Regions from separate parts of the Curvivirga sp. genome, predicted to be linked through region 4. Evidence: riboswitches for the same ligand, from Rfam matches in the RefSeq annotation. Region 4 holds a riboswitch; each other region holds the start of a gene.
The links. A riboswitch is a leader RNA that binds a small molecule or an ion and turns the genes downstream of it on or off. The one in region 4 is predicted to bind cobalamin.
Positions count from the first base shown of each region.

Region 1: it holds a riboswitch for cobalamin, as region 4 does, so the genes downstream of both, ACOQOA_RS11465 (ABC transporter substrate-binding protein) here and ACOQOA_RS06040 (DUF1636 family protein) in region 4, are expected to answer to the same signal.
Region 2: it holds a riboswitch for cobalamin, as region 4 does, so the genes downstream of both, ACOQOA_RS13055 (aromatic ring-hydroxylating oxygenase subunit alpha) here and ACOQOA_RS06040 (DUF1636 family protein) in region 4, are expected to answer to the same signal.
Region 3: it holds a riboswitch for cobalamin, as region 4 does, so the genes downstream of both, ACOQOA_RS16165 (aromatic ring-hydroxylating oxygenase subunit alpha) here and ACOQOA_RS06040 (DUF1636 family protein) in region 4, are expected to answer to the same signal.

Region 1 is NZ_CBDCOT010000009.1:1,265,436-1,271,555, forward strand. Features, by position in the region: gene ACOQOA_RS11455 (DUF637 domain-containing protein) at 1-2,304, shown strand, start outside; gene ACOQOA_RS11460 (DUF6966 domain-containing protein) at 2,301-2,579, shown strand; cobalamin riboswitch at 2,968-3,164, shown strand; gene ACOQOA_RS11465 (ABC transporter substrate-binding protein) at 3,456-5,030, shown strand; gene ACOQOA_RS11470 (ATP-binding cassette domain-containing protein) at 5,068-5,772, shown strand; gene ACOQOA_RS11475 (ABC transporter ATP-binding protein) at 5,778-6,120, shown strand, end outside.
Region 2 is NZ_CBDCOT010000009.1:1,611,353-1,617,472, forward strand. Features, by position in the region: gene ACOQOA_RS13040 (MBL fold metallo-hydrolase) at 1-241, shown strand, start outside; gene ACOQOA_RS13045 (substrate-binding periplasmic protein) at 297-1,031, shown strand; gene ACOQOA_RS13050 (2Fe-2S iron-sulfur cluster-binding protein) at 1,076-2,149, opposite strand; gene ACOQOA_RS13055 (aromatic ring-hydroxylating oxygenase subunit alpha) at 2,155-3,387, opposite strand; cobalamin riboswitch at 3,525-3,754, opposite strand; gene ACOQOA_RS13060 (NADPH-dependent FMN reductase) at 3,938-4,540, shown strand; gene ACOQOA_RS13065 (acyl-CoA dehydrogenase family protein) at 4,670-5,797, opposite strand; gene ACOQOA_RS13070 (acetyl-CoA C-acyltransferase) at 5,827-6,120, opposite strand, start outside.
Region 3 is NZ_CBDCOT010000009.1:2,257,200-2,263,319, forward strand. Features, by position in the region: gene ACOQOA_RS16145 (LysR family transcriptional regulator) at 1-96, shown strand, start outside; gene ACOQOA_RS16150 (GntR family transcriptional regulator) at 85-759, opposite strand; gene ACOQOA_RS16155 (M24 family metallopeptidase) at 970-2,118, shown strand; gene ACOQOA_RS16160 (carbon-nitrogen hydrolase family protein) at 2,128-2,910, shown strand; gene ACOQOA_RS16165 (aromatic ring-hydroxylating oxygenase subunit alpha) at 3,026-4,249, opposite strand; cobalamin riboswitch at 4,356-4,554, opposite strand; gene ACOQOA_RS16170 (sterol desaturase family protein) at 4,624-5,616, opposite strand; gene ACOQOA_RS16175 (DUF4856 domain-containing protein) at 5,691-6,120, opposite strand, start outside.
Region 4 is NZ_CBDCOT010000009.1:107,988-114,107, forward strand. Features, by position in the region: gene ihfB (integration host factor subunit beta) at 44-331, opposite strand; cobalamin riboswitch at 646-861, shown strand; gene ACOQOA_RS06040 (DUF1636 family protein) at 1,027-1,392, shown strand; gene ACOQOA_RS06045 (ABC transporter ATP-binding protein) at 1,389-2,210, shown strand; gene ACOQOA_RS06050 (ABC transporter substrate-binding protein) at 2,203-3,171, shown strand; gene ACOQOA_RS06055 (FecCD family ABC transporter permease) at 3,171-4,202, shown strand; gene rpsA (30S ribosomal protein S1) at 4,306-5,985, opposite strand.

The DNA of each region.
Region 1 (6,120 bases), 1.2 Mb from region 4:
GCAAATGCTGGGTTTACTAGCATGGTTACAACCGCAGCAACCGCCACAATCAATTCTAAAGGTAAACTAGGGGCAGGTATTAAAGCCGTTGTTTCTAAAGAAGGTATGAAATCCCTACTCTCTGCCGTATTGGTCGCCGGAATTACAGCCGGGGTCACCAACACAGCTGGTGCAGCCGCTAATGGGAGTTCTGGTGCAAATAATACCACATTATTTGATATGACTAATTTAGAGTCTTTGCCCACGGTAGCTAAAAATCAACTCATTAATGCTGCAGTTAAAGCAAGTGTAAATAGCGCGATTTATGGCGGTGATTTTGGCGAGAATATGAAAGATGCCTTTGTAACAGCGGCTATCAATGTAGCATCTTCACAAATATATAACATGATTGGTGATTTTGCAGCGGGTAGTCTGAACGAAGATCTTGGTTTAAGCGACGGGTTCAAACTGGAAGATGGATCTGTTGAGAAAATCCTTCTTCATGCCGTGGCTGGATGCGGTATCGGCGAAGCACGAAGTGGTGGTTGTTTTGCTGGGGCGATTGGGGCGGGTCTCCAAGAGGCGTTAGGGGATGGTTATGCATCGGTCTCATCTGATCCCCAAATGCAGGCTCAGTTGGCGGGTTTAGTTGCTGCGGTTGCTGTCGCTCTATCCGGCGGGGATGCAGATGCCGTCAATACGGCTAATGCAACAGCCTATGATGCAAACCTTTACAATCGCCAACTTCATACAAAAGAAATCTTGGCGATTAAGGAAAAGGCAGAGGCTTTAGATGGTGTTGATGGTTTGAGCGCAGCGGAATGGCAACAAATCCTCGGTCAGGAAGCCATGCGTTTGAATGATGAAGATAATAGCGAATTATTTACAGCATTATCTGAACGCACCGATTTGTCTGGTGCTACCATTCAAATAGCACAAACAGCTATTTCGGATATGATTGCTGCAAATGATGCGACCTTTATAAACGAATTGGGACAGCAACTAAGCTTCCTATCTGAAAATGACGGAGGTCGTTATTTCTCTGAAGCAGCGATGTTATCGAAGGAAATTAGTCAAAACGCAGAATTTTATAATGTAATTTTAAAAGATTCTATTCCGCCTCAATATGACCAATTGGGTGAATTAATTTCTCCTTCTTCATTATTCCAAGCAAATATTTTTGCTAATGTAACCGATCACCGGGATTTTATCGGTGGGGATAATTACGATGGGAATAATTTCGTCGAAGCGCTCTTTGGATATGAAGATAACCCTACACCTGAACAAATTGTCGCCCGTCAGCAAGAGATGTTGTCTTATGCAAAAACGGCAAATGAAACTTTCGAAGTTATTAACGCGAGACTTGCCAGTGATGATCTAACACCTATCCAGAGAGAACAATTACTTGAGCTTAAATCTGACACACTTGATGTCGCAGTCACGACTCTAGAAGGAATAAGTTACCTTAGAGAAAAAGGAGCAGGTGAAGGTATAGCTGAATTTCTCTCGTCTTCTGCACAGGCCACGCTTTTACTTGTGGCTGATCAGGTTAATCTAGCACTTGATCTGGTTATACCGGAAGAGGCTTTGGGACTTGATTGGGGGGCAGGTGAACAGGCTATGGCAAACAATCAGGCTTTAACGAAAGCACTTGTTAAGCTTGCCTATGAATTAAAAGATGACCCAGTTGGTTTTTTGAATGACGTTATAGATGGCTATTCCAACAGATTTGCTGAAGCTGATAAATTAGAAGCCGCAGGAGATGTGATCGGCGCAGAAAGATTACGTAATAATGCTGAGGCTGAACTTATATCAACTGTTGCTGGACTTGCGGGTACAGCGAAAGCTGTCATAAAATCGGGTTTAAATAAGTTAGATGTACAAGTTGCTACAAATAGATTGCCGGATTTCCAACATGGTATACCACAAGGCGAATATGATGCTATTAATCCCGGTCCACTTGATGATGGTTTGGCAGGAACTTTTTCTGGTGGAAAGTATACGGAAGTTGTTTTAGATAAAGATGTGATCTTACATCGGGCTGGTACAGAGGATACACCTCTAGGACAATTTTTTACGCAAAATTCTCCGGACGGTGTTCTTAAAACAAGAATTGATAGTGCAGTATTACCTGAATGGCCTGGTGGAGGTGCATCGCCAATAGATTCAGCTTTTGAGGTGAAAATCCCCGCAGGAACAAGAGTATATGTGGGTGAAGTTGGTTCGCAAGGAGGAATATATGTTGGTGGAACGCAACAAATCGTGGTTCCTAAACCGTGGTTAATTGAGGGTGTTCAAGTTATTGGGAGTAAACCTCTTCAATGAGTAAGGTAGATATTGAAAAAGCCGAACTATATTTGTCCGAAATGGGAGAGTTATTAGAGAAAAATAATTGTTCTCCATTTTGGGCAAATAAATTGAAATCTCTCGCGGCAAAAAAAACACTGTGTCCAGATGATTTTAGGGTCCAGATTAAAAGTATGTTTGGTGGAATGGGGTCATTGAATGATCTTGTATTATTAGATGATGATGGGAAGGTTGATCGTGATCTTAATATAATCTTTGATGATTTGAGAAAGAAGTTATTTGATGTAATCTAGAGTATTTCCCTCCTTGGGACCCAGATTGAGGCCGCTAAAGCAGTCAATATTGATGCGGGGAATAACCTGACTGTCGATATTTTGGTTGATCAGATCAATGTGCATTACGGGGAAGAATCCAACAAGAAAACCCTAAAAATGATTATTAGGCTCAGTTAAATAAACTAGTTAGTTTGAATACAGGTGGGGAGTTTTCTTCAAAGCCCAGCATGACTTAAGCCTGATCGACAGATAGACTTGATACGAGAATAATAGGGGGTGTCTCGTGATAAAATTAACGCATATCCTTAACAAGCAAGACCTCGCATTTTTGATACATCTTGACGTATGAATTGTGCGTTCTTGTTAATGGTGCAAATTTAATTGACATGAGAATCGTTCTCATTTAACTATTTTTACAGATATTGGTGCTTCAAATTTTGAGGTGAAAAGGGAAATTGGTGAAAATCCAATACTGCCCCCGCAACTGTAAACGGTTAGCGTCGACTGATAATGCCACTGGTAGAAAATCGTCTATTGGGAAGGTTATGTCGAAAAGCAAAGATCCGTATAGTCAGGAGACCTGCCAGTATTAGCGTTACCCGTCCTTCATACGGGGAGGTTTGAAGGCATGGCAACCCATTGTGGTGACGCAACTTGTGTCGCTATGGTGGGAATTAATCAATATATCTGATCAATTTCCAAATAAATATGTGAGATCCGTTTAACTCAGTTACACAGTTAAATGGATTTATATGTTTTCTATAGCTTAATTTTGTTTTGGCTTTGATAGGAAGGCTCCCTCTCAACCTATCGATGATCAAAAAAAGATGTTGGCAAACGTAACACAAAACAATAAATGTTATGTTATAACATATCAAATATATGGAAAGTTCTATGCTATCTAAATTACACAATTTTTCTGCAGCTGGTCTATTAGCTACCACTTTGATTGCGTCCGCAACATTTACTGCTACAAATTTGTCCACGGCTATGGCCGACGAAAATATTATGACAGTTGCCGTGCCTTTTGGCCCTAAAGGTTCCGTGCCTGATCCACGTGCCCGTCAAAATGGCTGGATCAGTAACCGCGCAGGGGTTTCAGAAACACTAATTGGCCTGACCTATGATATGCAACAAGCCCCAAGGCTCGCGGTTTCTTATGATCAAATATCACCGACAGAATGGAAAATTGGATTACGCAAAGGTGTAAAATTCCATGATGGTAGTGCAATGACCGCCCAAGATGTGAAAGCGTCTTTTGAAAAACTTTCTGAAGAAGGTCATTCGGCTCATAATCCACGGCTTGTGAAATTACTTGGTATCAAAGAAATTAAGATTGTAGATGATCACACTCTTGTTTTTGAAACCAATACACCAAATTCTGCTTTTCTTTGGTCTTTAACTGAGCCTTCGGCTGCTGTCATGAAAGAAGGTACTAAGGAACTTCCTTTAATTGGTACTGGGCCTTTTGTCTTCAAGGAAGCTGAAACGGGAAAATTCTATCGTACCGTTGGATTTGATCAGTATTGGGGAGGAAAACCAAATCTAGACGGTCTTGTTTTAGATACAATTCCTGATCCTTCAGTTGCGGCCTTGGCATTGCGTTCTGGTGACGTTGATGTTGTTACAAACTTCAATGAACAAGAATTTGATAAAGTGAAACAAAGCGGTGACTTTAATACCTATGCAACTGAAACTTTACGTCTGTTCTTTATTCAACCCCAAACAGAAAAAGGCCCGTTGAAACACAAAGTTTTGCGTCAGGCAATTTCATTGGGGCTTGATCGTGATTTGATGGTTCAGGTTGCACTGGCAAATGTGGGTGGTGCCGCGTCAAAATCTATCTTCCCACAACAAATGAAATCTTGGGTGAATAAAGCGGTTGACCTTCCGTTCAACGTAGAAAAAGCCAAAGAAATTTTGGATGCTGCAGGTATCAAAGATTCTGATGGCAATGGTATTCGTGAAGTCGATGGTGCAGACATTGTATTGAAAGTTCGCTCATACGAAGGTCGCCCTGCTTTGAAACCGTCTCTGGAAATTACGCAAGCCTTGTTGCAACAAATTGGTATCGGTGCGGAAGTTTCCATGGGTGAATGGGGTGCGAATAATGCATCTCTGGAAGCGGGTGAAATTGATATGCATCTTCAGGCATGGGGTACTGCCCCTCAAGGTGATCCAGACTATTTCCCATCCACACTTGTACAAACGGGGGCAAAGTATAATGTTTCTGGATACAGCAACTCTCTTGTCGATAAGTTGTTAGAACAGGGACGAAATGAGTTTGATAACGAAAAACGCAAAGTCTTCTATGATGAAGTACAAGAAATCATCAATGAAGAACTGCCTTTGATCCCTCTATTCCATAAAACACAGGTATCTGTGTCGTCTAAGGCCGTGGAAGGATATAAAATCCATCCTGCTGAAACTTACCTCGCAACACCAGAGCTTACTCTTGTTAAAGAGTAAAGAGCTGTTGTTGTCCTGCGCCGGGTTGAGTGTCCATATGGATACTCAGCCCATCTTGCAGGAGATTGACTTGTCTATCTATGCAGGTGAAAAAGTCGCTATCGTAGGCCGTTCTGGTTCTGGGAAATCTACTCTGCTGCGCGGTTTGTTTGGGTTGTATGCACCGATGAAACGAACGAACGGCAGTATTCAATTTCAGGACCAGATGAAATCTTCTGATATTGCCTATGTTCCGCAAAATCCAGATTTCGGATTTGATCCGCTAAAAAGGCTCGTTTGGCAGTGGAAACAATTTTGCAAATGGCATTTGAAAGCAGCTGGCAAAGAAGTTGAAGATTTACAAGAAACGCTTACTGCTTTCGGTTTACCAGCATTAGGTCGGAAATACCCACATCAATGGAGCCGTGGTATGCAACAAAGATTGCTTATTGCGAAAGCTATTGCGACACATCCACGATTGCTTGTTCTTGATGAGCCAACCTCCGCATTAGACCCAATAATTGCATCTGTTGCGTTGGATCATATCTCTGAATATTCAGTTAAAGAAAATATGGCTTTGCTTATGGTTACTCATGACATTGGGCTCGCCACAGAATTTGCTGATCGGATCATCGTTTTGGAAGGTGGGTTATTGGCGGAAAACACGCCGAAAGAACAATTCCTCAAGAAACCAGCTTCCGAAGCAGGAAAGTATCTGTTGAGGTTTAAATCTTGGTCCATAAACCAGAATAAGGCAGCTTAGTGGTTATGCTTCAAGAAAGTTTATTGAAAGTCGAAAGCTTAACTGCCTTCACTGATACAACAAATCTGTTAGAAAATGTAAGTTTTGCTCTTGATTGCGGTGAAACACTTTGCGTCGTTGGAGAAAGCGGCGCAGGAAAGTCGACGTTATTAAAATCGTTGCTAGGAATTCAACCTTCTCACTGGAAACGTTTTCAGCATCACTTAGTGAATGGTGACATTGAAATTATTAACGTTGAAAAACGAACTTTGGGTTTACCTTTTACCCAATGGGTGGCTCAAGATCCACTTGCGGCATTAAACCCGCGATTAAATCTAAATGATCTAATTTCCGAAACACTTTATAAGC
Region 2 (6,120 bases), 1.5 Mb from region 4:
CCTTCCCGGGCATTCCGTTGGCAGTATTGGTCTTTGGGAAGCATCTAGTGGGATCTTGTTTTCTGGGGACGCGATTTATGATGGCCCATTGATAGAAGAAGATATACCTGCCTATATTGAAACCATGAAAAGATTAAGGGAGTTACCTGTATCCGTTGTGCATGGTGGTCATGAACCAAGCTTCGGTAGGGAAAGATTGATTGAACTTTGTAATGAATTCTTAGCAAAAAGAGATTGTTAAATAGATTACAGGCCATATTATTCTTATCAGGGGGCTTCGATTTTGAGGTGCGATAGTGAAAGCTTTGGTTAAAAGTTTATGGATCTCCATCACTGTTTGTATAGCGATGACATCCTTGCCTGCTTTTGCAGATGAATTGATGCTATTAAGTGGTGCGCATCTTCCTTATTCAATTCCAGACGAACAACGTGGTGTACATTCCGATGTTGTGAAAGAAGTGCTGGCTTTATCAGGGCATGATGTAAAGGTAACTTTTGTACCTTTTATCAAGGTCGAACCTGCAATACATACAAAACAATATGATATTTATGTGCCTGTATTTGTACCTAACTTGCCTTCCAATATGTATGTATCGCTGAAAGCTGAGTTTTTCCAAAATGGGGCTGTTACATTGATAAATCAGCCCCCGATCAAAAGCTACCAAGCATTTAAGGACAAAAGATTGATCGCCTTTCGTGGCGCAAAGATGTTTTTAGGGCAAGAATATGCAACTGCGGTGGAATATGCAGCAGAATACAGAGAAACAGATATGTTTCTTAACCAGCTCATGGCGCTTGAAAAGGGAAATGCAGATATTTCAATCGGTGATATTAACTTAGCAGCCTATGCAGCGGTACAGTATCCGTTCCTTGCGCCGAATGATTTAAGGATGAACCCCATTTTCGAACCGATCCCTTATCATTTTGTTTTTAAAGATGAAGCTATTCGGGACCAATTTGATATAGGTTTTCAAAAACTTAAAGAAAATGGCCGATATCAGGAAATTATGAATTCCTACATAGTAGAATAAATAGAAAAGAAAAGGCCTGAGATATACTCAGGCCTTTTTTGAAATTAGCATTCAATCTCTACTTGTCCAATTGGGTGCGAACAACAGGCTAGGATAAATCCGTCTTCCACATCTTCTTCGGAAATACCGCCGTTGTGAACCATATGAACTTCACCTTTGGTTTTCTTAACCTTACAGGTTCCGCATACGCCAAAGGTACAACCAGAAGGAATATTTAGGCCGGATGATCGTGCGGCTGCTAATACCGTTTCTGTCTCAGGCACTTTGATAGTTACATCTGATGAGGTGAAGTGGATTTCGGCCTTGCTTTCATCATCAGGGATAACATCATCCAAATCAGGTTGTTCTGCCTCGGTTTTAACAGGCGCGCCAAAGCTTTCTTGGAAATAATTATCCATGTTAAAGCCAAGTCCGGCTAAGGCTTCACGAACCGCTTGCATAAATGGTTCCGGGCCGCAGCAATAAACTTCGCGATCAAGATAATCTTGCGCCATAAGACCAAGCATAAGCTGATTGAATTGACCTTGATAGCCAGTCCAAGGGCTATATGGGTCAGGTTCTTCAACCACGAATTTTAGATCAAGACCAGGTGCACGGCTTGCCATTCTTTCTAAGCCTTGCTTGAAGATGATTTCAGAAGGTCTCTTAGCACAGTTGATGAAGACGATATCTAGGTCGTGACCTTCATCCCACATATAAGTGGTCATCGACATCATCGGTGTGATGCCAGAACCTGCTGAGATAAAAAGATATTTAGAGGCTTTGCTATCTGCGTTTGTGAAAACACCTGCAGGCCCCATAGCTTTCATACGCATGCCCGGTTTCAGGTTATCAAGCATCCAGCGGGTCCCAATACTACCTTCCTGAGCCTTCACTGTAACTGCAATCAATCCCGGACGTGAAGGTGAGGAGGAGATGGTATAGGTTCGATGAACAACCCCGCCCGGTTGATCCGGTGCGGGGATTTCCAATGTTACAAATTGGCCTGGTTTATAGTCAAAATACGCGCCACTTGGTGAGCGAAAACTAAAAGTAGCCGTATTTGGAACTTCTGGTACGACAGAAACGCATTCAAGTATTTCGCTATCTTTCCAGAACGATTTGTTCGCCATGTTCATTTGAATTACTCCGCTGCCAATGTAATTGGCGACAAGCCTTTTTGAAGTGTTTTACAATACCAGTCTACGAATTGGATAACGCCGCTTTCTTGGGTTGGTGAATATGGTCCTGGTTCGTAAATAGGGCTATTAATACCTTGTTGATTATCTTCAACAACGCGACGATCTTCGTCATTTGTCGCTTCCCAGACTTCCGTTAGGCGTTTGATGTCATAATCAACACCTTCAACAGCATCTTTATTAACAAGCCATTTTGTTGTGACTTCTGTTTCTGTCGGGCTTACCGGGGTGACACGGAAGACGATAGAATGATCAGGAAGGAAATGGTTCCAAGTTGTTGGATAATGGAATTTAACCAATGCACCTGCATCAGGAAGAGCAATGCGACCCAAAGGTTTTGTCACAGCTGGTTTTGTGTCCATTGTGTAACTTTGTGCCCCATCTTTTAATGGCATACGTGCAAGACGATATTGTCCATCTTGGTTGATGTGGAATTTAGACGTTAATCCAACGGCTTCGCATCGATCAAAATGAGCCTGTAAATGTTCAGGAGCTTCATCACCTTCAACGCCAGTGATAGAAGGATCATCGGAATAGGTGCGACATAAAGCCGGGTGGTTACCACCACAATGATAACATTCGCGGTTGTTTTCCCAAACCAGTTTCCAGTTGCCATTTTCGATAATCGTGCTTTCGAACGCGACCTTCGCATTTTCTAGATCGTGTGATTGCAAATAGGGCTCCGCAACTGATTTAAACTCTTCAAAATCTGGTGCATCATCAGCAAGGCAAATATAGACTAAACCTGCAACTGTACGACAATGTACTGTTTTTAAGCCATGTTGGGATGGATCAAATTCCGGTCCCATATCACGGGCCCAAAGCAAAGATCCATCCAACTCATATGTCCATTGGTGATAGGGGCATACAAGCTTAGGTGCTGTGCCTTTTGCCACTTTACAAATCACAGAACCTCTATGACGGCATGTGTTATGGAATGCACGGATTTGCTGATCAGCGCCCCGCACAATGACAACACTATATTCACCAACTTTATAGGTGACAAAGTTACCTGTTTTTGGAATTTCACAACTTGGAATGGCGAATAGCCATTCGCGATAATGAATGTTTTCTAAATCCGCCGCAAAAATTTCCGGATCGGTGTAGAACGGCCGCTCTAAAGAATGATTTGGCTTCCGTGTATTTAACAAAGACAACATATTAGGTGTCGTATTCATAATAACCTTGCTCCTCAAAAAAAGGTCGTTATGAATTACGGATTGGCTTTATTTATGGTGGGAACAAGGACCGAAAATGCTGCTGCCTAGCATTTTCATCGGTACCTATATCTCAGCCAAATCGCCCGCCGCAATTCTGTGGACTGTTACATCTAGGCTGGTTTCCGGGCTTAAAGGATGAAGTGTTACGCCTCATATTTGAACAACCTTCCCGGGTGGCTAGACCCAGTGGTATTTTGTTCAAACTACACCTTATTACCGTTGCGGGGGCAGCACTGGATTCGATTACTCTCACCAGTTTCCCAATTATCTCCATCTAGTTTTTGATCAGAAAACGAGATGGGGCACCAAAATGTAAATCTTGATCTCTCAAGATGAGCACACATTACCAATTTTTGTCTGGAGCATATTTCAATTTGCGCCAAGTTAAATTAATCTCGCGACGAAGTAATATAATTTTGAGAAAAAGAAATAAGCGAAATTTCAAAATTTGGGTCTTATTATGATGTTGGGGTCATAAAATTTGATCCAAAAAAATGAGGGTGGATAAATGAAGATTACAGTTGTCTCTGGAAGCATACGTGAAACGTCACAATCTGATCGTATTGCAAAGATAGTTCAAAATACAATTAATGAACTGGATATGGATGTTGAGGCGGATATGGTTTTTTTGAAAGATGAAAAGATACCGCTATGGGATGAAGGGAAATGGAAGGCTGACAGCGATATCACGAAACATTGGAAACCAATCTCGGATAAATTAAAAGCATCTGATGGTTTTGTGATCGTGACACCTGAATGGGCTGGTATGGCACCACCACATCTTAAAAACTTCTTGTTAATGTGTGAGGCGGGTGAGTTGGCCCATAAGCCTGCACAGATTGTTTCAGTGAGTTCTGGTATGGGAGGCGCTTATCCTGTTTCGGATTTACGCGTTTCAGGATCAAAGAATAATATGATCACATGGTTACCTGATCATATCATTTTGCGAAATGTCACAAATTTGTTCATTGAAGACTTACCGACTGACCTTGATACCGAATTATTGGCACGGATCAAATATAGTATGACTTATCTGGCGGCCACAGCAGAAGCGTGGAAACCTGTTCGTGATAAATATCAAAATCGTAAAGAGTATAAATTTGGTATGTAACTGAAACTTTATACGACGTTTAGAAACAAAAAAATGGGTATCGACTTTAATCATCGATACCCAATAACTTGTTCAATAATGAACAGAGTTAGAGCCTTAATCTAAGACTCGCAGGAAAATCATAAATTCTTAAGCCATTTGACGGGCAATAATAATTTTTTGAATGTCGGAAGTACCTTCGTAAATCTGGCAAATCCGTACATCGCGATAAATTTTTTCAACTGGATATTCGCGTAAATATCCATACCCACCTAATGTTTGAATGGCAGCTGAGCATACTTCTTCCGCAATTTCAGAAGCGAAAAGTTTTGCCATTGCTGCTTCCCGTAAGCAGGGCACACCTGCATCTTTCATACGTGCCGCATGTAAAATCAACTGACGTGCAGCTTCAAGTTTTGTATCTGCATCGGCCAGACGGAATTGGACAGCTTGATGTTCAAAGATAGGCTTACCGAAACTTGTCCGTTCTTTGGAATAGGCAAGCGCATAATCAAAAGCAGCTTGTGCCATGCCAACAGATTGAGAGGCAATGCCGATACGTCCTGTTTCTAGGCTGCTTAAAGCGATACTATAACCCTGACCTTCGCTGCCAATAAGATTTTCATCAGGCAAAAACATATCATCGAACTGCAGGGCGCATGTGTCAGACGCCATTTGGCCCATTTTTTCTTCGACACCGGCGATATTGAAACCTTTTGTATCATTGGGGGCGTAAAAGGCACTTAATCCTTTTTTACCTGCTTCTGGATCCGTCGCGGCAAATAGGATCGTTGCCCCACCAATACGGGCCGAAGAAATAAATTGCTTTGACCCATTAATAATGTAGCCGCCATCCGTTTTAACTGCCCGCGTGCGAAGTGCGGAAGCATCTGATCCGGCATGTGCCTCTGTTAAGGCAAAACAACCAATGAACTCTCCGCGCGCGGCAGGCTTCATCCATTTTTCTTTTTGCTCATCACTTGCAAATTTATCAAGGATGGCAAGGAAAGGCGCATTGTGAACGGACAGCATTGTTGAAACTGCACCATCCCCCGCTGCGACTTCCATTAAGGCAAGTGCATAAGACACATAATCCGCACCTGCACCATCCCATTCTGGATCAATGGTCATACCTAGGAAGCCAAGTTCTGCCAGTTGTTTACGGACAGATTCCTCAATCTCGTGATTTTCTTCGCGTTCAACGGCTTTTGGTTTTAAGACATCATTTGCGAAGTTACGTGCCATATCCTGAATGAGTTGTTGTTCTTCTGTCAGCATTATATGCCTCCTTTGAATTCAATCAGTGATTATACACGTTCAATCGCAACAGCAGTACCTTCACCACCGCCAATACAAACGGCGGCAACACCACGTTTTTTGTCTTCTACTTCTAAGGCGTTTAGTAAGGTGACGAGAATACGTGCACCGGATGCCCCAATTGGATGGCCTAATGCACAGGCGCCGCCATGGATGTTTAACTGATTACGGGATACGCCTAATTCATTCATGAAAGCCATCGGCACAACGGCAAAGGCTTCATTCACTTCCCATAGGTCAACATCTTCAACAGACCAATCTAGCTTTTCTAGAAGTTTTTTTGT
Region 3 (6,120 bases), 2.1 Mb from region 4:
CTTACGCATCCTGATCTTAGAAAAGTTGAACGTATTAAAATTGTTATGGGATTTTTTGCGGAACGCTTAAAGCAGGATCATACCTTATTCATTTGATGAGAGAGCCTGTATTCTTGAGAAGCCGTATTTGATATGTAGACGTTGGGAGATTCCAACGGCTTCTGCATCTCGAGATTTGATGGCAGTGACAAGGTCTGTTAATTCGTCAATGAGCGAGTGACACACTTCTTCTGTTGTGTTCTTGGCGACTTGATACCAGCTGCTAGCTGATTGAAAATAGAGTTGCTTCCACATTTCTTTAAGTGATGTGTTACCGATAATATCATATATCAGATGATGTAACTGGTGATTAATTGCAAAATATTCCTGTATATCAAACTCTATCGTTTGTCTTTGTGCACGGGTCAGAAGGGATAAAGTGATTTCTTCATGTTCATCCGTGATTTTATTTGGCGACAGTTTTCCTATGAGTTGAGCGAGTTCCATGCGCATTTCATAAATCTGTGTAATTTCTTCATAAGATAATCCGACCACAACTGTACCAACACCGTTACGTGTTTCAATTAAGCCTAGATAACGAAGGCGATTTAAAGCTTCACGCAAAGGCGTGCGACTAACGCCAAATTCTTCGGCTAATGCAGTTTCTTTTAATGTTGTGCCTGCTGGGTATTCCAAAAAGCAAATCCGATTTCGGATGATTTCCTGAATGACGTCTACGTCATTCATATCACTGTGATTTTCAATTTGGATTAATGACATCGTTCATAAGACCTTCGAAAATAAAATCAATCAGACAGTAACTGTATTTATTGGGAATTACCAGAAGTTAGAGGGAAAAAACATACATATATGTATACATCTAATCAATATTATAACAATTTTATGATGAAATTTTGTGTTTGACTCTTTATCTGTATACAGCTTATAGATTTTTAAAGAAATTAAAACTTGGCGATGGGAAATTAACTCATGTTGGAAGAAGCAAAATTACGTAGTTCAGTTCTACAAACAAAAATGAAAGAGGCAGGAATTGAAGTCGCCGTATTTACGGATGAGAGCTCAATTGCCTATCTCGCTGGATTTTGGGGATATCTGGGGATTGAGTTTGGTCGCCCCACCATGTTGGTCATACGCCCAGATGAAATGCCTGTGGTGATTACGCCATTGATGGAATCCGAAATGGTTGCAGAAATGACCTGGGTTGAAGATGTTCGTGTTTGGGAAGATATGGGGGATAATTCCTGGGCTCGCGTTTTAACAGACACTCTGGGTGATAATTGCACCAAAGTTTGGGTTGAGAAAAATACGATACCAGCAATCGTCCGCAATTTCTTTGATGATCAATTTAAAACCATAGATTTGATGGATATTTCGCCCGTCTTGGGGCAAATGCGCATGATCAAATCCCCATTGGAAATTGATGTGATGAAGCAAGCCGGCGAAATTGCAGGGGCAATGATGAAGGCGGCTCATGACTCATTACGTGATGGTGCTGCCGAATATGAATCCGCGTTGAGTGTGATCAATGCGGGCACGCGAAAAGCTGCGGGTTTCCTGACTGACAAAGGATGGGAGAAGTTTGTGTCCCCAATGATTCATAATCTGCAAATTCTTCAGAGTGGGGCAGATACATCTATGGTACATCGCCGTGCCAGCGTAAAGGAATATGCGATTGGTGATCCTGTCTATTTCTGTTTTTGTAACATGGCGCAGTTTAAGCAATATAAACTTGGCTTTGATCGTATGTTCCATATCAAGGAGATTTCTGACGAAGCAGCACATGTACAACAGGCTGCCATCGATGCGCAACAAGCCGCCATTCATGCGATTAAATCGGGAGTATTAGCAGAAGATATCGCAGCTGCAGCTAATGAAATTTATAAAGAACGCGGTTATGAAACAGGTTACCGAACCGGACGTTCCATTGGTGTGGCCTATCTGGAAGCACCGGAGTTGAAGGCAGGTGATAAAACGGTTTTACAACCAGGTATGACCTTTGCCGTTGATGGTGGAATTTCTATAGAATCCTTGGGAGGGCGTATTGGAGATTCTGTTGTCGTAACGGAAACAGGTTTTGACTATATAACGAGCTATCCTCGTGAGTTACTGATCGCTTAGGGGAATGTCATGCGAGAATTGAGACTTGCGATTGCTCAATCTTCCGGGGAACTTGAAGGGCCCGAAGAACGTATGGGATGGTTGGAAACAAAACTGAAAGACCTGCCTTATCAGCAGATCGATCTGCTTCTACTGCCTGAACTTTTTCTGACAGGGTATAATAAAGGGAAGAAACTTCTTGAATGGGCAGAGGCTAATGATGGGCCATATGCAAAAAGAATTTCAGATCTTTGTAAAGAATTTAATCTGGCAATTCATTACGGTTTTCCTGAAAGACTGGATGGAAAGCTATATAATTCTGCGCAATGTTTTGATGCGCGTGGAAATTGTTTAAACATCCATCGTAAACTTATCTTGCCTCCGGGATTTGAAGGGGATCATTTTGAAGCCGGACAGGGATGCAATATTTTTGAACTTGGCGATTTTAAGGTTGCAACTCTAATTTGTTATGATGCTGAGTTTCCAGAAACTTTTCGACATATGGCTGATCAAGGAGTTGAACTGGTTTTAGTGCCCACAGCTTTAGGGGCGCAATGGGGCGTTGTCGCGAAAAAACTTATCCCAACCCGTGCATTTGAAAACGGTATCTATGTGGCGTATGCCAATCAGGCAGGCCGAGAAGGTGATATGAACTATTTAGGTGCCAGTTGTATTATCGCACCAAATGGTGGCGAATTGGCGCGCGCAGGCCAAGATGAAGAGATTATTTTCGCAACTTTGCAGCGCGATGCCGTGCAAAAAGCTCAAGAAAGATTACCATATTTATCAGATGTGAAGCGTATTAAGTTTTAATCGGTGATATTTCGAAATAGAGACGCGGGAAAAACTGAGAAGTAAAATTGAAAAACTCTGTATAAGGCCCCGGTATGGGGCCTTATATTGATGGACTCCTTAAGGCTTTAACATATTATTCTGCTGCTAAAATAATAGGAGACAAACGAGATTTCATCTTTTCACAATACCAGTCAACAAATTGCATAACACCAGCTTCGTGATCTGCGGAATAGGGGCCGGGTTCATAAACCGGGTTTTGGATACCATTTTGATTATCTTCTACGACCCTGCGATCCTCATCATTTGTTGCTTCCCATACTTCGGTTAAGCGCTTTACATAATAATCCACACCTTCAACAGCATCTTTATGGACAAGCCATTTTGTTGTGACTTCTGTCTCTGTTGGACTGATGGGGGTGACACGGAAAACAATTGAATGATCTGCAAGGAAATGATTCCAAGTCGTCGGATAATGGAATTTTAACAATGTACCTGCATCTGCAAATGGTGATCGGCCTAGCCATTTATTAACGGCTGATTTTGTGTCCATGGTATAGCTTTCAGCCCCATCTTTTAAAGGCATTCTTGCTAAACGGAATTGTCCATCCGTATGAATGTAAAATTGAGATTTCATTCCAACAGCTTCACATCTATCGAAATGAGCTTGCAACCTTTCAGGTGGGGTATTGCCTTCAATCTTGGTCACAACGGGATCATCTGGAAAACTTCGGCATAGGGCAGGATGATTACCGCCACAATGATAACATTCGCGATTATTTTCCCATACTAATTTCCAATTTCCTTTTTCAACAATTGTGCTTTCATAAGCGACTTTCGCATTTTCCAGCTCATGTGGTTCTAGATATGGTTCTGCAATGAACTTGAATTCGTCAAAATTGGGTGCATTTTCCGCAAGGCATATATAAACAAGACCTGCGACCGTTCGACAATGCACAGTTTTCAATCCATGTTGGGTTGGGTCAAAATCTGGTCCCATATCACGTGCCCACATAAGGGAACCATCTAATTCATAAGTCCATTGATGATAAGGGCATACAAGTTTGGGGGCAGTACCTTTCGCAACTTTACAAATGACAGATCCGCGATGTCTGCATGTATTGTGAAAAGCGCGTATTTGCTGATCTGCTCCCCTGACAATGATTACATTATATTCGCCAATTTTATAAGTTACGAAATTGCCTGTTTTGGGAATTTCACAACTAGGTATTGCAAATAGCCATTCTCTGTAATGAATGTTTGCTAAGTCATGATTGAAAATCTCTGGATCCGTATAAAATGGACGTTCCAAAGAATAATTCATGCGTCGCGTATTTAGTAAATTTTGAATATCGGTCACTTCGTCTCTCCTGCTGTTTCAGCTCTCATTCACGCCAGCAAAAGAAGACACATGGATAAACGCATTTAGGGCGCATCTATCTATTGTGCCATCATCGCCGCCCGCGATTTGGCAAGTTAAACGAGGCTGGTTTCCGGACTTCGAAGGGGAGATGTGGATAAAGGCCTTCCCGGGAAACCCTATCCCAGTGGCTACTTCTTTATCCTACCTTCATTACCGTTGCGGGGGCAGTGTCGGCCTTTCACCGACTTCCCAATTATCTTAAAGACGTAATATCTTTAAGCACCTCATATGGTGAAAATTTAGAAAAAATCCGGAGAGAGGTTCTTCTGTAAACGACTACGAAAACGTTATTCGCGACGATTATCTAGAAACTATATCGATTTATTGACTGATTTCTTTTTTAGAGTCTGTGATAAAAGCTTTATCATTCGTTTGGTGGATTCTTGAAAAGGCGCTAGATATGCATAAGACAGGCTATGTATCTTATTTGATGTGTTTTTATTGCCAAAAGTGATTTTTTCCGGGGCGCTGGAGGCAAGTACTAGACTTCCTCCCAACCAATCCCATATGGCGAGGACAACACCAAAGTTTTTATCGTAATGTCTGACATTGTTGGAATGATGAATTTGGTGTTGCGCAGGCGAAATAAAGAGTTTTTCTAACCAGTTTCCATAGGTGATGCGAACATGAGAATGGCGTAAATTAGATCCGGTAATGTTGAACAGGAAAATGATAAAGTTAGCCCCCAAAATATCGATTAAGGTCACATTTAATCCGAAGAAGAAAATAAAAAGCGCAATCACGAAACCTTGAATAAGAACAGCCCGGACACTGAAAAGAAGCGCTTCAACAGGATGAATTCTATAGACTGTGAATGGGGTAAGTTTCTCCGCATCGTGATGGATTTTATGGAACTGCCATAAAAAATGATTGCGATGCATTAAGCGATGTAACCAATATTTGGAAGCATCATCAAACAAAAAAATCAAGAATGTAAAAGACAAGCTAACGGCCCAATCCGGTAAGGTGCCTGCAACTGAAGGTCGACCGTTAAAGATCACGTGAAATTCTTCAAACAAATATGTGGCGACGGCCAGTTTCGTTAAAAGGATAGGCGCCATAAGCAGCATAAAAATACGATTGATTACGAAAATACTATAATCCAATCGGGCAGATTTACTGAACCAGATATCTTTGGAAAAGAAACTTTGCCAGAAGCTTTTAATTTTTTGTCGAGAGACTAAACAATATAGGATGATTAGCGGAACAGACGCGGCAAGATATCCCACAAAAATTCGTTTCTGTGGTGAAAATAACGGGCTGATTGCATCCCAAAGTATAGTTGTAAATGATCCTAGTTCCATGGCGGTAAAATAGAACAGGCAGGTAAATTCTGAAAGAAAATACCTGCCTGATTCTAAACTATTTTATGACGATATTAGTCGGTTTCAGCGGAAAGTGCGTCACCCAAGCTATCTGTCAAAGCAGCCATTTCGCCTGTTACGTCATTAGACTTAGCTTTCAAGCCAAATGTTTCATCAAGCAATTTTTGGACGCGTGCCATATGAAGCATGTAAATGCCCCATTCCATTGTTTCACCGCTTAGGTAATCACCATTTGCAGAGATGTCGGAAACTTGCTCATTGTTCAATGTCAATGGGCTGTAACCGATCAAACGGTTCAATTGAGTTGCTGTTGCAGCTAGGTTGTTACGACCTGTTTGCAGCGCCAAAGCAAAGCCTTTCAACTCACCCCAATGTTTCACATAAGCTTTCCAGGCTTTTGTTACATCACCACCAGATTCTTTGATGGTTTGAAGCTTTTGCATGTCTTTATATACGGAACCCGCATATTTAAATGTTGCTTCC
Region 4 (6,120 bases):
GAAAGAAGCTTATCACAGGACATAGAAGAGGAAAATCTTTAAGTTATTCGTCATCGCCATTTAGGCGTTCACGCAAAAGTTTACCTGTCTTAAAGAATGGAACCGCCTTTGCATCAACACTTACAGATTCACCTGTACGCGGATTACGACCAACACGCGCTTCACGATGTTTTACGGAAAAGGCACCAAATCCGCGTAACTCAACACGGTCGCCCTGACATAAGGCATCGGTAATTTCATCAAAGATGGTGGTGACAATGCGCTCAACATCGCGATGATACAAATGCGGATTTTGTTGAGCAATACGAGCGATCAGTTCTGAACGTGTCATGTCGGGCTCCAGTTGTATAATCCCATGTCAAAGGTGCAATGAGTGCAACGAATAATTTGCCTTCGACCCTGCTTCAAACGATTTTTCAATTACACCTTTAGCTCTATGGCACTGAAAAATCATCATAACTTTTAAAAGCTTAGCCAAAACAACCGCTTCAGGTCAAGTAGAGTCTGCGTAATTTCATGAAATATATCAGATTCCACGCATAAAACCGCAAGAAATCGTCTGAATATTGCAATTCGCGCATGAGTGTTACTTCTCCTCCTAGTTTAGAATGCGAATAATTTTCTTCTTGAGCTCATTTTCAATTTTCTGTAAGTAGGCTCTACGGTTCTCAATGAAGAAAACTGATTTGAGATTAAAAGGGAATACGGTGCGGTGTATTCATCAGAAGCCAAAGCCGAAGCTGCCCTCGCAACTGTAAGCAGAAAGTGAACCCTATAAACCACTGATCTATTTTGATTGGGAAGGATGGGGAAACGTCAGATCTGTCAGCCAGGAGACCTGCCGCATATATAACTTAATCCGGACGAGGTGTGCCGGGGAGGTCAATAAATGCGTTTCCTGCTTTTAGAGGCTGAGCATCAAAAACCCCATATCTGTTTGGGTAATGATGTAAGCCTTATTAGAAATTCCCAAAAGTTAAATGGGCAATGTCTATGTGCTAATTTACATCGGTATATGGTGATGTAATGATCATATCCGTTTGTTCACATTGTAAATCCAAAAACATTGAAAATTTAAGCCCAACCCAACTCGTTGAACGCTTACAAGCGGGACTGGATAATGATATCAAAATACAGCAAGTTAAATGCTTGGCTGCATGTGAGCACTCAATTTCTGTTGGCATCACGGATACTGGAAAAGCGAGCTATCTATTCGGACATATCTCTTCAGATGAAGATGTGAAAGCCTTAACTGAATTCACTATGCAATACAAAAATCGGCCGAATGGTTGGACGAATGCATCAGAACGCCCCAAAGCTCTCTATAAAAAAACAATTGCCCGAATTCCTGCCAGCATATTTGAGCTGAAAGACAAAGGTCATCAATCATGAAACCGCAAATGACTATACTCTCCTGCAATAAACTTGGCTTCAAAGATACAAAAGGCAAGATACTATTGGATAGCGTATCCCTTACTGTAAAAATAGGAGAGAAAATAGCCATTGTTGGTCCCAATGGCGCAGGTAAATCAATATTGCAAAAACATCTATCCGGCAGATTAAATCCAGCTATGGGTGAGATCAAATTGCATGATATGCCTTTATCCGCCATTCCACCTCTTAAGCGCGCGCAGTTAATGGCGGTCATGGCACAATCTGAACAAATTGAACCTCTACTATCTGTAGAAGAATATGTGTCTCTGGGTCGTATTCCTCATCAACATTCCTCAAAAGCCAAGGAAGACAGAGATCAAATTGATAGAGCCATTCAAATTTGTGGCTTAGAAAAGTTCAAAGATCAAACAATTCAAACATTATCTGGCGGAGAACGGCAACGTACCTCCCTAGCACGTGCTATTGCACAACAGCCAGAATTGTTGTTGCTGGACGAACCGACCAATCACCTTGATTTACGGGCTAGAGCAGACATCCTCAAATTGGTCAAAGGCTTACCTTCAACCGTCATCGCTGTATTACATGATTTATCTCTCGTACATGATTTTGCGGATCGTGTGATTGTTGTTCGACAAGGAAAAATTATATCTGATGGATCCCCATCAGAAAGCTTATCTCCTGCTATTGTACGGGATGTATTTGGAATGGAAACTCTTGATGTCCTCCATCCTGTTACCGGAAAGCCTCTCCGGGTTTATGAGGCTCCTCACTTAGAAACTGATATACAAACTGAAAAGGAATTTACATATGCGTAAGTCTTTTGCTCTTTCTGCATTATTAGCAGCACCTTTGCTCATTGGTGCACAAGTCGCTATGGCTGATAATATAACGGTCGATAGTTGTGGTCGTGAGGTGACCTTCGACACAGCGCCAAGCAAAGTTATCGTTCATGACTTAAATATGAATGAGATGGCGATGGCTCTTAATCTACAAGACAAAATGGTTGGTGTAACAGGCGTAACTGGCTGGTACAAAACTGAAGGCCCTGCCCTTCTTGAAAAATTAGGTGGCGTTCCTGAGCTTGCCCCTAAATATCCTTCATTGGAAAACTTATTGGCGGCTGAACCTGATTTGTTTGTTGCAGGTTGGTATTATGGCATGAAACCGGGCGGTGAAGTAACACCTGATATTCTATCTCAGCATGGTATTCAAACACTAGAACTCACAGAAAGCTGTGTTCATTTAGATAAAAACAAAAAAGCTGCGTCTATGGATTTGTTATTTGATGACATGCTACGCCTTGGTAAAGTTTTTGACAAAGAACAAGAAGCCGACGCTTTAGTTGATGGTTGGAAAAAAGAACTTGCAAGCATCAAAGAAGCTGTTGGTGAAAATGCTGGAACACGTGTGTTTCTATATGACAGTGGTGATGAAAAACCGTTTACAGCGGGCAAATACGCAATCCCCACAGCAATGATCGAAGCTGCAGGTGGTAAAAACATTTTAGACGATATGGACACAAGCTGGGGACGTGCAAACTGGGAAACCGTTGCTTCCAGAAATCCAGAATTTTTAGTTTTATTAGATTATAGCCAAGATGGTAGTGGTGCCGCTGGCTTGATGGATTTCTTAAAATCTCATCCAGTCATGAGTGAAACAGATGCCGTTAAAAACGGGCGTTTTGTTGCATTACGTTATGCCGAATTAACACCAGGACCTGCAAATATTGAAGCTATTCGCAAAATCGCTGCTGCGATGAATCCTGAAAGCTTCTGATGGTTATTCGCAGATTTCCATTTGCATTGGTATGTGTTGCGGCTGGGCTCGTCCTGGCCGTCGCCATGCCATATGGAATTGCAACAGGTAGTACAGCGATTACCTTTGAAACAGTTATAGCCGCTTTTTTAGGGCCTGATCTCGCTACTTTATTCGGTTTGGAGCCAGCCAATAAACCAATGACAAAGATCATTCTGGATTTAAGATTACCTCGTATGATACTTGCGGCTCTTGTCGGTGGTGGTCTCGCTGTTGTTGGTGGGCTCCTACAAACAGCCACGCGGAATGACCTTGCAGACCCATTCCTATTTGGTCTTTCTTCTGGCGCTGCGGCGGGGGCCGTCTTTGTTATCACCGTGACCGGTGATTTTCTGGGCATTTGGACCCTTCCCATTGCTGCCTTCCTAGGTGGGCTGCTCTCTGCTTCTGTTGTGTTAGTGCTTGTCACCAGAACCATACATACCGGACCAGAAAGATTAATCCTTGCAGGTCTTGCTGTTTCATTTCTATTTACAGCGATCACAAACTACCTGGTCTTCGCAGGCGATCAACGTGCAGCCCATTCCGTGGTCTTTTGGTCTCTTGGCGGTCTAGGCCTTGCGCGTTGGGAAACAATTGGCTTTGCCATAGCAAGCTTTACTTTATTAATGTCTTTCTTTGCTTTTAGAAGACGCGCTTTAGATGCTCTACTTGCCGGGGATGATACAGCTCACAGTCTTGGGGTTGATCCTAAAAAAATACGAGTCGAAATCTTTATCATCTGCGCAATCAGCACTGGCCTGTTTGTGGCTCTTGTCGGCGTAATCGGCTTTGTTGGGCTTATGATACCTCATCTGGCGCGTGCTGTTGTCGGTCCACTGCACGGGGCAATGTTGATAGTTTGCGCCCTTTTCGGCGCTGTCTTAGTTGTATTAAGTGATATTGTCAGCCGTTTACTACTTGCCCCACAGGAATTGCCGATCGGTGTTGTCACCGCTGCATTAGGTGCAATCTTTGTGATCTTCTTAGTAACACGAAAACGCGTTCGCTAATATTTCACTTCAGATAATCATTCTGACTACTAAAAAAGAAAGGGCCGCCCCAATGGGACGGCCCTAAACTTTTGATCTTCGGTTTGAAGAAAATCGCTAGCGATTATTCGCCAGATTTTTCTTTCAACGCTTTACCCAAGATGTCGCCCAAGGACGCACCAGAGTCAGAAGAACCGAAGTTAGCCATAGCTTCTTTTTCTACGTCAGACTCATGCGCCTTAATAGATAGTGTCAACTTACGGCTAGATTTATCAACAGCTGTTACTTTCGCATCAACTTTTTCGCCTTCAGCGAAGCGATCTGGACGTTGTTCGCCACGATCACGGCTAAGGTCAGCCTTACGGATAAAGCCTGGAGCACCTTCACCAGCTTCAACTTCAATGCCAGCTTCTGTTACTTTAACAACTGTACATGTAACAACGTCACCACGTTTGATGTCGCCCAACGCGTCTTCGAATGGATCACCAGCTAGTTGCTTGATGCCCAAGGAGATGCGTTCTTTGTCTGTATCAACATCCAATACTTTCGCTTTAACAACGTCACCTTTGTTGTAACCAGCCAAAGCGTCTTCAGCGGATTGATCCCAAGATAGGTCAGACATGTGAACCATGCCATCGATGTCGTCTGTCAAACCAATGAACAAGCCGAATTCGGTGATGTTTTTGATTTCGCCTTCAACTTCGGAACCAACTGGGTATTTATCCAAGAATGTATCCCATGGGTTGTCCATGCATTGCTTGATACCTAGGGAGATACGACGTTTGGAAGCATCCACGTCCAGAACCATAACTTCCACTTCTTGAGATGTGGAAACGATTTTGCCTGGATGTACGTTTTTCTTTGTCCAAGACATTTCGGAAACGTGTACCAAACCTTCGATACCGGATTCCAATTCAACGAATGCACCATAGTCAGTGATGTTTGTAACAGCACCTTTGAAACGACCGTTCAATGGGTATTTAGCGTCTACGCCTTCCCATGGATCAGCTTCAAGTTGTTTCATGCCCAAGGAGATACGTTGTGTCTCAGCGTTGAAGCGGATTACTTGAACTTTAACTGTCTCACCGATTGTCAAAGCTTCAGATGGGTGGTTGATACGACGCCAAGAGATATCTGTAACGTGCAACAAGCCGTCTACGCCGCCAAGATCAACGAAGGCACCGTAATCTGTGATGTTCTTAACAACACCCTCAAGTGTTTCACCTTCTTTAAGGTTTTTCATCAATTCAGCATGTTGTTCTGCACGGGACTCTTCCAATACAGCGCGGCGGGAAACAACGATGTTGCCACGTGTGCGGTCCATTTTAAGGATTTGGAATGGTTGTGCATTACCCATCAACGGTGTGATGTCACGTACTGGACGGATATCAACTTGGCTACCTGGCAAGAATGCAACAGCGCCGTTAAGATCAACTGTGAAGCCACCTTTAACACGACCAAAGATAACACCTTGTACGCGTTCGTTGTTGTTGAACTGAACTTCAAGAGCAGTCCAAGCTTCTTCACGTTTCGCTTTGTCACGGGAAAGAACGGATTCACCGTTTTTATCTTCCATGCGCTCAACGTATACTTCAACAGTGTCGCCAACATTTACATTCGCAGGTTCACCAGCAGCTGGTGCAAATTCTTTAAGTGCAACGCGGCCTTCAGATTTCAAACCAACATCGATCAATACCATGTCGTTGGATACGGATACAACTGTACCTTCTACAACTGTACCTTCTAGGCTATCGCGTTCGCCGAGGCTTTCCTCAAGCAGTGCCGCAAAACTTTCTGCAGTCATTTTCAAAGTTTCCTTCTAATTTTAAAACTATTCTGGCCGTATGGTTGGTTCCAACGGTCTCACCTCAAGGTTAAAAAATGATGCTTGTCGTGAGGCTCGGTCAAACATCGGGTAACAGATAAAAATTCTAGTCAG